Regions from separate parts of the Mucilaginibacter rubeus genome, predicted to be linked through region 1. Evidence: riboswitches for the same ligand, from Rfam matches in the RefSeq annotation. Region 1 holds a riboswitch; each other region holds the start of a gene.
What was found. A riboswitch is a leader RNA that binds a small molecule or an ion and turns the genes downstream of it on or off. The one in region 1 is predicted to bind cobalamin.
Positions count from the first base shown of each region.

Region 2: it holds a riboswitch for cobalamin, as region 1 does, so the genes downstream of both, DEO27_RS23505 (TonB-dependent receptor plug domain-containing protein) here and DEO27_RS09860 (TonB-dependent receptor plug domain-containing protein) in region 1, are expected to answer to the same signal.
Region 3: it holds a riboswitch for cobalamin, as region 1 does, so the genes downstream of both, metE (5-methyltetrahydropteroyltriglutamate--homocysteine S-methyltransferase) here and DEO27_RS09860 (TonB-dependent receptor plug domain-containing protein) in region 1, are expected to answer to the same signal.

Region 1 covers NZ_CP043450.1:2,412,289-2,416,579, reverse strand. The annotation lists gene DEO27_RS09865 (YncE family protein) at 1-64, opposite strand, end outside; gene DEO27_RS09860 (TonB-dependent receptor plug domain-containing protein) at 75-2,108, opposite strand; cobalamin riboswitch at 2,202-2,399, opposite strand; gene DEO27_RS09855 (serine hydrolase) at 2,446-3,702, shown strand; gene DEO27_RS09850 (SRPBCC family protein) at 3,767-4,291, shown strand, end outside.
Region 2 covers NZ_CP043450.1:5,880,608-5,884,898, reverse strand. The annotation lists gene DEO27_RS23515 (SusD/RagB family nutrient-binding outer membrane lipoprotein) at 30-1,946, shown strand; tRNA gene DEO27_RS23510 (tRNA-Ala) at 2,096-2,169, opposite strand; cobalamin riboswitch at 2,384-2,584, shown strand; gene DEO27_RS23505 (TonB-dependent receptor plug domain-containing protein) at 2,687-4,291, shown strand, end outside.
Region 3 covers NZ_CP043450.1:4,062,534-4,066,824, reverse strand. The annotation lists gene metE (5-methyltetrahydropteroyltriglutamate--homocysteine S-methyltransferase) at 18-2,318, opposite strand; cobalamin riboswitch at 2,472-2,668, opposite strand; gene DEO27_RS15920 (Lrp/AsnC family transcriptional regulator) at 2,802-3,311, shown strand; gene DEO27_RS15915 (glycosyltransferase family 4 protein) at 3,314-4,291, opposite strand, start outside.

The DNA of each region.
Region 1 (4,291 bases):
ATGATGCCAGGGTAGTAGCAACAGCACAGGCTATAAATAAATGTTGGAGTTTAAGTGATTTCATGTGTTATGTATTAAATAGTAATTTGAAATGTTAATCGGTATGATCTGCCGGGCATTGGGTAGCTGCTTATCACAGCATAGCTTTTATTAAATAGGTTGTTTACTTCAAAAGATGCTGCAACCGGCTTTAATCCCGCCAGGAAATTATACACAAATGAGGCATCGCTTACCGAATACCTGGGCAGATAGTATTCGGGGACGTTATTGCTGTTCTGGTATCTTGATGACGAAAAAATCTCATTATAATATATCCCAAACTGCTTATGCGTGAGTCCGGCATTTAACGCCAGGGTATGTTTTGGGGTATATGGAATCTGTTCCAGATAGTATAAATCTGTTGGATTGGTTACATCAAGCGCCTGTTGATAGGTATAAGCAACACTTAACAAACCTTTCCAATTGTAAAAAGGCTTAAATCCACTTTTTAAGATAACGTCAAGTCCTTTAATATCTACTCTACCTAAGTTAACAACCGAAGGTGTTTCCGGCGATCTTGTCGGGATGTAGGAGATCTTGTCTTTTACATGATTATAATAAGCATCGGCGCTAATGTTGATATAATCAAAAATACCTGTTAGGCTTTTGGTATAAGCTGCACCAATATTATACTGATCTGTGTATTCCGGCTTTAGAGATCGTGGTACAATGGCATAATAATATTGCTCAGCAAAAGTGGTATTGCGGAAGGTACTCTTGTAATAAGCCCTTAAAAGCAGGTTTTGACTTGTAAATGGTTTATATGTAGCGATAACCGCGGGAGTAAATGCCGACCGTGACGCCGCCGCTGGTCCGCTTTTAACCTCGTCATGTATATACGTATTCAGCAAATTAGCTTGCAAACGCCATTTCCCTATATTCAAATCTGTGGCTATAACATTGAATAAACTTGTACGGGTTGGGAAAGCATATTTATAAACATCAGATTGCAGGTTGCTGATATCAGCATCTGAAGAATAAGAGATTTTCCAATCAGACGTTAGATTGTATGCTAATGCTCCCGACAAATAAAAATCGTTTTGGCGATAATGCTCGTCAATTAAGCCACTGTTATTGTAGACACCTGTATCAAGATACCGTACATAGCTATGCGCGTATTTTGCATTAATCAATAACTGCAAACCACTAACCGCCTTATGCAAATAACCCGACTGGATAAAAAAGTCGCGGTTTTGCAGCCTTTGGTTGGTAGGAGCCGCGTAATAAACAACCGGCCCGGGTAATCCCCGCTTTGAATTATAAAAATTAAATTGAAGATTAAATTTATCGCTATCCGATTTTGCCCAGTATAAGCCCCCGTCTGCCTGCTGAACGTGCACATCGCCGTTCTTGCGGGTTGCCAGGGTATCAGAGCCATCGCCGGCCTCTCGATATTTATATCTCCCGTTAGCTTCCTGAACGGAACTGTTTATAACGAATGACCAATATTTGCTGAGCCTCTGCTGCCACTGCAAATAAGGGTTCACCAATCCGAATGAACCGCCTTTAATTCCGGCTATAATATTATAAGGCTTCCGTGCATCTAATACCGGATGGATAGTCCTAATAGCAAGTACATTGGCCGAAGCATAAGCACGGGCCGTTTGCAAAATATCAGTTGGCTGGGCGTTGTATAAAACAATTTCTTCAACATTGTTCAGGTTGAACTTACTCAGATCGATTTGACCATTCTGCGCATCATTAAGCTGCACCCCGTTGTACAAAACTGCCGTATTATCGGCACCAAGACTACGTACCGAAACAGTCTTCAAGCCACCGATGCCACCGTAATCCGAAATATTAACACCGGCGAAATTCCGGATGGCATCAGCCACATTAAATGATGCGGTTCGTTTAAAATCGTTTGTGGATATGGATTGCGCAGGGGCCGAGCTCTGAATTTGAGGAATAGCCGACGATGACACTTTAACCTCATTAAGTTTCTTTGTGGTATCTGATTGGGCCAAAGCCTTGCTGCCTAACGCTACCTGGGTAACTACCAATAACAAACAACCCCCTTTTATAGGTAAGCGTTGTTTGTAAAAAAATACAGGTAAGCGTTTTTTCATATCCGCGACAAAACTCAATTGTTGGAAGATTTTGAAATGAAAACACACCAAATGAAGAGCATTCACATTCAAGCTTCAATCCCCGAAAGCTATGAATAAATATAACGCCTTGGCAGGTCTTCTGACTTACTCCCCATTTTGCCTGGTCTTCCCTCCTGTTTACAGAAAGTGACTTTATAGATTGGCAACGGTTATGGAGCTTACAGCTGCGGGACAGTTACGGACTCACACCGTATTCCCTTTTAATTCATTAAAAAATAGTTTAATGAAACCTAAAGCGCCGTAAAAGTACAATAAGTATCTGTTAACCTCAAACTACATAGTTATATTTAGCAGAATGAAACGTTTCTTCTTTTTACTACTGCTGATGCAGGCTTTTTGCAGCTTTGCCCAACAGCCCGATACCGTTTTTCTAAAAAGCTTGCTAAACAATCATCCCGAGTTATTTTCTGGTATATTAAATCATGGTACGCAAAACGAAGTACAAATTATATATACCCGGATAGACAGGGACAAAAACAATATCCCACACTTTACAACGTATAGCTATCGCCTTAATCCTCATCACTATTTTTACCCCGCCAGCACCGTAAAACTGCCTACAGCCATATTTGCCCTTGAAAAGTTAAATGAGTTAAAAGCAAAAGGTTTAAACCGCAAATCGGTCATGATCACCGATAGTTCATTTGCTGGTCAAACTAAAGTTAAGGTGGATACGTCGTCTTCAACCGGTTTACCCAGTATCGAAAATTATATCAAAAAGATCTTGCTGGTAAGCGATAATGACGCTTATAACCGGCTTTATGAATTTGTTGGCCGGGCAGAGATCAACCAAAAGCTCAAGAAATACAGGCTGAACAATACCCGCATTGTGGGCCGCCTCGCCATTGGCGACGCGGGTGAAAGTACAAGGCACACCAATCCCATAGATTTTTTTCATCACGATAAACTGGTTTATCACAAGCCCGGGCTTTATGATGCTTTAAACTATCCCATGCAATTGGAAAATATGCTGCAGGGCAAAGCTTATTTAGATAGCAGTGACCGGCTGGTTAATAAACCACTTGACTTTTCCGAAAAGAACGTTTATTCCCTTGCCGATCAACAGATGGTTCTTAAACGGCTGCTGTTTCCGGAAACTTTTCCAAAAGCACAACAATTTAATTTAACCGCAGATGATTATCACTTCCTCTATCGCTATATGAGCACCCTCCCCACCGAAAATTTAAAACCTACCTATCATCGGCCCGAATACTTTCCGGCATTTTGTAAGTTTCTATTTTATGGAGGCGATAGTACGGCTGTAATAAATCCGGATATCAGGATCTTTAATAAAGTTGGCGACAGCTATGGTTATGATATTGACAACGCCTATATAGTCGACTTTAAAAACAAGGTGGAGTTTCTGCTCAGCGCGGTTGTGCAGTCAAACGAAGATGGTATATTGAATGATAATAAATATGAGTATGCAACGGTTTGCCTGCCTTTCCTGAAAAACCTTGGACAAGTCATATATCAATATGAATTAAAGCGCCCCAAAAAGCATTTACCCGATTTAACTAAACTTAAATTCAGCTATAGCAATAAGCAATAAAATTCACTTCAGGAAAACTTAGTAGCGCCAAAGGTGTTTTAAAAACGACAATTATTTAAAACCTATGGCAACTACGATAGTAAAATATACCGACAATTATCCCGTACTCTACGGCGATGACCGCATAAACCTGAACTGGCCGGAGCGTTTTACCTCCATAGCCGGTGGAATGAAGCTTGGTTTTTCGGGCTTTAAAAACATCTTTAAAAATCCGCTTGCAAGCATCGTAAAGATTGGAGCGGGTGGATACCTTTTAAACCGTGGCATTACCGGTCATTGCGAACTTTATAAACGTATTGGCAAACTATCAACCAATCCAATAAACGTTAATATCCGGTCGTCATTTACAGTCAATAAACCGAGGGAAAAGGTTTATCAATTTTGGCGCAAACTGGATAATTTACCGCTTTTCATGAAACACCTGGAAAGCGTGGAAGTAATTGATTCAAAATATTCACATTGGACACTCAAATTACCAAAAAATGTGGCTACAGTTAGCTGGCATGCCGAAATTGTGCATGATGAGCCTAACGAAATGATTGGATGGAGCTCACTTTCCGATTCCACGATCAATAACGCAGGTAAGGTT
Region 2 (4,291 bases), 3.5 Mb from region 1:
TAACAGGTAAGAATAATTCATAACAAAATATGAAAACGATATTAAAAAAATCAAGCCTGATGATTGCAGCTGCTGTGCTTGCCGCGTCATCGTGCAAAAAATTTGATGATCTTAACACCGATCCGCTCAAAGCAAGCGGTGATCAGGTACAAACCGAATATTTTATCAATAATTCGATCATAGGCGCGCAGCAGGATCCCGGATTATCCGAACGTGTATTTATTTTATACTGGATAGTTGGTGGTCACGGTTTGCAGGATGAGGATGGTGAAACATTTTCGCGCGGTTCATACAGCGACGATTGGACATCTGAATACTACAGGCAATCATCACAATGGATGAATGCCGCAAATAGTGCAATCCAAATTGGTAATGATCAGATAACTAAAGGAACCTCTAAGGCTTACACTAAAAACCTGATCCAGGTTGCAAGGATCTGGAGAGCTTATTTAATGAGCGAGTTTTCTGACAGCTTTGGCCCGATGCCGGTTGATGGTTTTCAGGGGGTAAATCCGGAGTTTAAGGATGTTAAGACAGTTTATTATTTTTTACTTGATGAGTTAAAAGATGCAAGCGCTAAACTTGATCTATCAATAGTAAACCCTGCAAATGTAACTAACGAAGATCCTGCATATAAATACGATTATGCTAAATGGCGTAAATATGCCAACGCTATGCGTATGCGTTTAGCTATGCGTTTGTCTGAAGTTGATCCAGCTAAAGCTAAAGCAGAATTTGAAGCCGCCGCTGCTACCAATGATTTCATTACCGATGCTTCCCAGACCTTCAGTGTGCAGGAATCGCACGGATGGGACCCGCTGGCCAGTGTGTTCAGGAAAGAATCATCATGGATGGGCCTGCCTATGTCCGCAACCTATAACAACCTGGTATTTGGTTTAGGTAGTGTTAAATCTGCCGATCAGCTGGACGCTTCGTTCGCTTCGGCTATTAAACCTGCCGATTGGATGGGACAGCGCTTCTTCGATCAGTTTGCAACCAAGACCAATGACCCGGCTGCCGGATATTGGTTTAACGGTTTGCCAAACACCATCGACCCTCGTGCTTACAAAATATTCAGTATCCCGGGCAACATTACCGATCCTAATTACCCGGCTATTGGCGGAGCCTTTACTGCAACACAAGAGGATTTGAAGGATGCATCTGGTAAAGTAGTTAAAACGCTTACTTCAACCAATACCTGGAATACCAAGGCTGATGGTAACTGGGGAGCTAAAGCATCTATGAATGATGCGATAACTACCAACGGCTTTAAGCCGCTGTTAAACCTGGTATACAGGAATGGTGATAACAAACGTGTATTTTTTGGTCCGTGGGAAACTTATTTCCTTTTAGCAGAAGCTGCAGTACGTGGCTGGACAGTACCTGTTGACGGCAAAACGGCTTATGAAACCGGTATTGCAAAAAGCTTTGAATACTTTGGTACTACAGCAAATTTAGCCACATACCTTGCTTCAACCGATTATAACAGGGTTGGTACCTCGGTTAATTGGGGACATACCACTGAGCCGGCTGCGTCACATACTATGAACTATGAAGATGGTTTGACCGGTGCGGCAGGAACTGTAGCTATTAACTACCCTAAAAATGATCTTTATAAATCAGGTACCGTAAGGAACGATCAGCTGACCAAAATCATCACCCAGAAATACCTGGCGCAGTTGCCGTGGTTACCATTGGAGACCTGGAACGATCACAGAAGACTTGGATTGCCATTCTTTGAAAATCCTGCCGTTGAAGATATCATGCCAGACCTTCCTGCTTTAACCAGCGGAAATTATATGACCAGCAGCGTTAAGTTCTTCCCTCAGCGTTTGAAATATCCATCAACCCTGAGCAACAGTAATATCACTGGTTACAACCAGGCAGTATCCGCCCTTGGCGGCGCCGATGTTGTGTTGACACCGCTTTGGTGGGCTAAACACTAATTCAGGAGCAGATTAAATAATCTGTTCTAATTATAAAAGGGGATGAGTTTATTGCTCATTCCCTTTTTTGTTTTAAAGACCTGGATGACTGGATTGCCGAGTAACAAAAAAGGCTCTACGAGTTTTCGTAAAGCCTTGATTTTTCAGTGTGGAGAATATCGGAGTCGAACCGATGACCTCTTGCATGCCATGCAAGCGCTCTAGCCAGCTGAGCTAATCCCCCGTGGTGGGCTGCAAATATATGATTTTAGGTAATTAACATAAAATTTAAATCTAAACTTTTTTTAGCAGATAAATTGGGGCGAAAAAAACATGGCCGGGCCAATTAATGATTATACTCACCAGTGCATGACACTGCCTCTTGGTTTTATTTATCTCATTAGCGGTGTATTATTTGTTTTACAAACTATCACTTGATTAATTAAACTTTTAATACATAAATTTGCCTCGCTTTTGGTTCACGGATAATTAACGCCCGTGATTAAAAGGGAACCCGGTGTAAATCCGGGACTGTCCCGCAGCTGTAAGCTCCATAACGCCGAAGCCCATTCTTATTGTCACTGTTAGTCGTTTGACTGGCGGGAAGACAGGGCCGGGGGGAGTAAGTCAGAAGACCTGCCACCAGCACATATTAATTCATAGCTTTCGGGGATTGAAGCTGGAATGAGGATACCTTTCGTGTATTTCATTTTTTGTAATTCGTTCTGTTTGCTGTGAGGTTTTTTTAACCCACAACACTCATGAAATTAACTGTGCGCCATACGTTCGCAACGCGTAATGGCTGTATTAAAGGTTTTCTGTGGTTTGTTTCCTTTGGGATAACAACTGCTTGCTGTTGCTTACAGGTTTCAGCGCAATCCCCGGTTCATAAGAAAGATACTACCCAAACAGATTCTACCAGGATCAGGCATCTTAATCAGGTAGATATTCGCGCTGCCAAAACGGATCTTCGCAATACCTCGCCAACGCCGGTACAAGTATTAAAAGGCGAACAATTGCAGCGCCTCAACAGTTTTTCGGTGGCTGATGCCTTGCGCTTTTTTACAGGCGTACAGCTTAAAGATTATGGAGGAGTTGGCGGCTTAAAAACGGTTAATGTACGCAGTTTGGGTACCAATCATGTTGCTGTATTTTATGATGGCATACAATTGGGCAATGCGCAAAACGGGCAGGTTGATCTCGGCCGATTCTCGTTAGATAACATTGAAGAGGTTGATCTTTATAATGGCCAGCGAAGCGAGATTTTTCAATCTGCCAAATCATTTTCGGCAGCAAGCACTATATACTTACAATCAGCCAAACCTAAATTTGAGCCGGGCGAACATACACACATCCGCCTTAATTATAAAACCGGCTCGATGGGGTTAGTGAACCCATCAATACTCTGGCAGCAGAAGTTAAGCGATAAAATAAACAGTACCGTTAGCGCCGAATATATCCAATCAAATGGTCACTATAAATTCAGGTATACCAACGGTGTTTATGATACAACGGCGGTACGCAACAATGGAGATATCGAAGCTTACCGGATAGAGGCGGGGCTTAGGGGAAGTACGGCCGACAGCGCCGCGTGGTCGGTTAAGGGATATAGTTACATTTCAAACCGTGGTTTGCCGGGAGCCATCGTAGCCAATAAATTTAACTATTCGCAAAGGCAATGGGATCGTGATCAGTTTATCCAGGCTAATTATGAAAGCAATACACGTAGCCGTTATAGCTTTAAAGCGATTGCTAAATACAGTGATAATTACGAGCGTTATCTTGATCCTGAGTTTGTAACCACCACAGGCTTCCTGGATAATCGGTTTTATCAACATGAGCTTTATGCTTCCGTAGCTAATCGATACCGTATTTTGCCGGTTTTGGATGTGGCGCTCTCTGCTGATTTTCAATTGAATAACCTCGACGCTAATTTATACCGGTTCCCTTACCCAACCCGCTATACCGAGCTGATTTCATTGGCTTCCCGGCTCAAGTTAGGTCGACTTAACCTGCAGGTGTCTTTGCTGGGCACTTTTGTTAATGATAAGGTGAAGGAATACACAGGTGCCGGGCGTAAAACGGCTTATACCCCAACTGTAACAGCTGGATGGCAAGTGTTGAATAATGGTGATCTGATGCTTCGCGCTTTTTATAAAAATATTTTTCGGCTGCCAACCTTCAATGACTTGTATTATACACTGATTGGCAACACTCAGCTTAGGCCCGAATATGCTAAGCAATACGATGTTGGTTTTACTTATAATCGTCAGTTTAAAAACCGGCTGCTTCAACAGTTTTCGGTACAGGCCGATGTTTATTATAACCAGGTAAACGATAAAATTGTAGCTATTCCGGGGCTCAAT
Region 3 (4,291 bases), 1.7 Mb from region 1:
CAACATCTGCTAACTAATTACGCTTCTACGCTAATTTGTTCCCTTGCCTGTCTGGCTGCGGCCACCATGTTTTCTAAAGCGGCTTTGGTTTCGGGCCATTTGCGGGTTTTTAAGCCGCAATCGGGATTTACCCATAGATGTTGCGCCGGGAGCAGATCGGCTGCTTTGGCCAGAAGGGAAGCCATTTCCTGGGTTGTGGGTACTCGTGGCGAATGGATGTCATACACACCCGGGCCTATCTCGTTTGGATATTCAAAATGGGCAAATGCCTGTAATAGTTCCATTTGCGACCTCGATGTTTCAATCGTGATTACATCGGCATCCATCGCCGCTATATGTTCAATGATATCGTTAAACTCGCTGTAACACATATGCGTGTGGATCTGTGTTTGGTCCTGAACGCCACTGGCGGTGATCCGGAACGCGTTAACTGCCCAATCCAGGTAATGCGGGCGCTTAGCTTTCCGCAACGGCAAACCCTCACGAATGGCTGCCTCATCAATTTGTACAATGCCAATACCAGCGGCTTCCAACGCCAAAACTTCATCATGAATAGCCAAAGCGATCTGGTTGGTAGTAACATCCCTCGGCTGATCATCACGCACAAACGACCATTGTAAAATAGTTACCGGACCAGTTAGCATACCCTTCATCGGTTTGTCTGTTTGTGCAGCAGCAAACGCGCTCCAGCGTACGGTCATATCTTTCGGGCGACTTACATCGCCATAAATTACCGGCGGTTTTACGCAGCGGCTGCCATAGCTTTGTACCCAGCCATTTTTACTGAACAGGAAGCCATCAAGCTGTTCGCCAAAATATTCAACCATATCGTTGCGCTCAAATTCGCCGTGTACCAGTACATCCAAGCCAATTTCTTCCTGCCAGCGAATAGCTTCGATAGTTGCCTGCTCTATTTCCTTTTCATATTGTTCGAGGGTTAAGTCGCCCTTTTTTAATTTAGCTCGTAGCTGGCGGATATCATCTGTTTGCGGGAAGGAACCAATGGTAGTAGTAGGGAATGATGGTAAGTTAAAACGCTCACGCTGCAGTTGCTGACGTACCGGGAAAGCGCTTTGGCGGGTAGCATCAGCTGCGGTAATAGCCGCCACACGGTCTTTCACTGCTTGCTTATGCACTTTTTGTGACGATCTTCTACTGGCGATCGCTTTTATATTCGTTTCAAGCAAATCGTTATTTCCTTCGGTTATCTGCTTCAGTTCACTTATCTCATTTAGCTTTTGTTTGGCAAATGCCATCCAGTGTTTAATTTCAGGATCGATGGCCGTTTCAAGGTCAAGATCTATCGGGCTATGCAGCAACGAGCACGAAGGAGCGATAATCACCCTTTCGGTACCCAATTTCTCAACAGCTTTATTGATCAGGCTTAGCGATTTTTCGTAGTCGTTTTTCCATACGTTACGCCCGTCAACCAGGCCGAGAGAGAGTTTAAGGTGAGCCGGGATCAGTGCGAGAACTTCGTCCAGTTGTTCGGGAGCGCGTACAAGATCTAAATGCAGCGCAGCTACAGGAAGATTAACAGCCAGTTGGGTATTATCCAGTAAAGCTTCAAAATAGGTTGCTACCAATAACTTAACGCCGCTTACCCTGTTGGCAATTGAGCGGTAGGCAAATTCAAACGCTTCTTTTTCTTTCTTCGACAGATCAAGCGCCAGGCATGGCTCATCAAGCTGGATCCATTCCGCGCCCTGTTGTTTCAGGCGGTTAATGATCTCGATATAAACAGGGACTAACTTTTTGATCAGGTCAACACGCTCAAAGCCTGCTTCTTTCTCTTTGCCCAGCAGCAGGTAGCTTACGGGGCCAACCAATACCGGCTTAGCTTTTTGTCCCAATTGCTGTTTAGCGCTGTTGTATTCGCCAAAAATGTTTTCGTGAAAAATGCTGAACTCCTGGTTAGCGGTAAATTCAGGAACAATGTAATGATAATTGGTATCCAGCCATTTGGTCATTTCCATGGCGGTAATATCAAGGCCATCTTTCTGATAACCACGGGCCATGGCAAAATAAAGGTCAATTTCGCTGTTGGCTTTTACCTGGGATAGTACAGGCGAATAACGCTGAGGAATAACGCCCAGCATCAGGCTGGTGTCTAATACCTGGTCGTAAAAGCTAAAATCGTTGCAGGGGATCAGGTCGATACCTGCATCCAACTGGGTTTGCCAGTTCTCTTCTTTGATTTTACGGGCAACTTCCTTTAATTCTTTCAGGTCGATTTTACCTGCCCAGAATTGTTCGCAGGCTTTTTTGAGTTGTCTTTGGCTACCTATTCGCGGATAACCGAGGTTTTGCGTTAGCATTTCTTTAAAGATTTTAGTTAGAAAACAGTTGAAAGTGTTTTTACAAACTTTACAGCGCTTCACGAAAAAACAGGGCATACTAAGGCGTTCGAGCAGGCTATTGCCGGCTATTGAAAACCATCAGGTCAGACCATTTGCTTTATTTCGCGAAAGCATCGTCTTTCCGAAAAGGGCAGGTATCCTGGCTTATAACATTTCCGCCGTCCTTCCCAACCGCTGTTTGGTGGTCAGTGGACATTGCAGGCCGAAACTTTCTTGTTATTTACAGTTGCGCGACAGCCCGTGATTTGCACACGGTTCCCTTTTAATTTCCCATAGCTTATGGGACAACCTTTTCCGGTAGAGAAAGTAAAGAACTTTTGTTGTGATTTGATCCTTGTTTTAGGATTAAATTCTGAACAAAGCTAATAGTTGAGATTTAATAACTAATTAATCGTACTTAAATAGGTTTAAAAATCTACATTTGGTTTTTATTTAAGATTATTGAACTATTTGAAGGTTGTAATCTTCGCGATAAAAGAAAAATATTCTATGGAAGAACTGGACGATACAGATATACAATTGCTCAAGCTGCTGGGCGACGATTCGGAACTAACTATAAAAGAACTGGCGGCCAAAGTAAACCTTTCGCCAACGCCGGTTTTTGAAAGGGTAAAACGCCTAAAGGCAAACGGTTACATCAAAAAATACATAGCGTTGATTGATGCCGAAAAGCTTAATTATGGTTTAATTGTTTTTTGCAATATCAAACTTAAACAGCACGATAAAAGTATAGGCCATAGCTTTGTGACCGATATCCTAAGGCTTAAAGAGGTAGTGGAATGCTATAATATTTCCGGGGATTTCGACTTTCTGCTTAAAGTTTATGCGAGGGATATGAAACATTACCAGGATTTTGTATTTAATAAACTGGGCTCTGTTACCAGCATCGGGAGTACGCATAGTACTTTTGTGATGTGCGAGAATAAGAACTCTTATAATATCAATTTGTAAGATTAATCCTGTTGCATTAATTGCTGACTCGGGATTGAAGCGGGTGCAGGTTGAACCCTTATATCAATTGCCTCGCCCGATTCAAATAGCTGCATCATCGCTCTTGCATTTCGCTGTATATTGAACGGTAAAACGCTTTGATAGCTGGCATCCGGGTTGGTTAGTAAACTTTCAAGCTTATTAACCATCTCCGTTTTATCAACAGCAATATGCCAGTTTTCAATTGCAGCGTCCATTGGTTTTACAAAACTCAAAACCTGCGCCCCGGCGTACAATGCCTCCAGGCAAACCGCACCGAAACCTTCATAATTTGAGGTGTGTAAAAATACCTTGGCACGCTGCATCATTTGTAATACCTCTTCATGAGGCAACCTGCCTGCAAAGGAAACATTATTTGTCAGGCCAAGTGCTGCAGCCATTTCCTTTAGACGCTTCATTTCAGTACCCTCGCCAATAATTACAGCTTTTACATCGGGTATAGTTGTTTTCAGCGAAGCAATTACTTCTAAAAACACATCGTATTGTTTTAATGGGATCAATGAGCCTGCTCCAATAATATCAATATTCCGTTCGGTATAGGATTCTTTAAAGCGGGTTACATCAATACCAACCGGTATTACATGTGCCGGTGTCATGCCATAGTTTTTGCTGAACTCACGTACCAGGAAATCGGATAAAGCAATCAATCTATCTGCAGTTGGTTTTGTTTTCGCGAAATATTTGTTACCAGCTTTTGCATCCTGTCCCAACAGCCAGATGTAATGCTTCAGCCCATATCTGCGGGCAAACATATTACCGATATAAGCACATTTGCCAAGCCAGAAACTTAACATGCCGATAATCTGGGTTTCCTTATGAAACTTGTGTAAAACCCTGAGCACTTTGAGCCCGGTAAAACGGCGGATAACCCTGCTATTGCGGGGATTGCCGAACGCGATAACCTTTATACCATGCCACAGATATTCGCCGCTAAAAAAGGG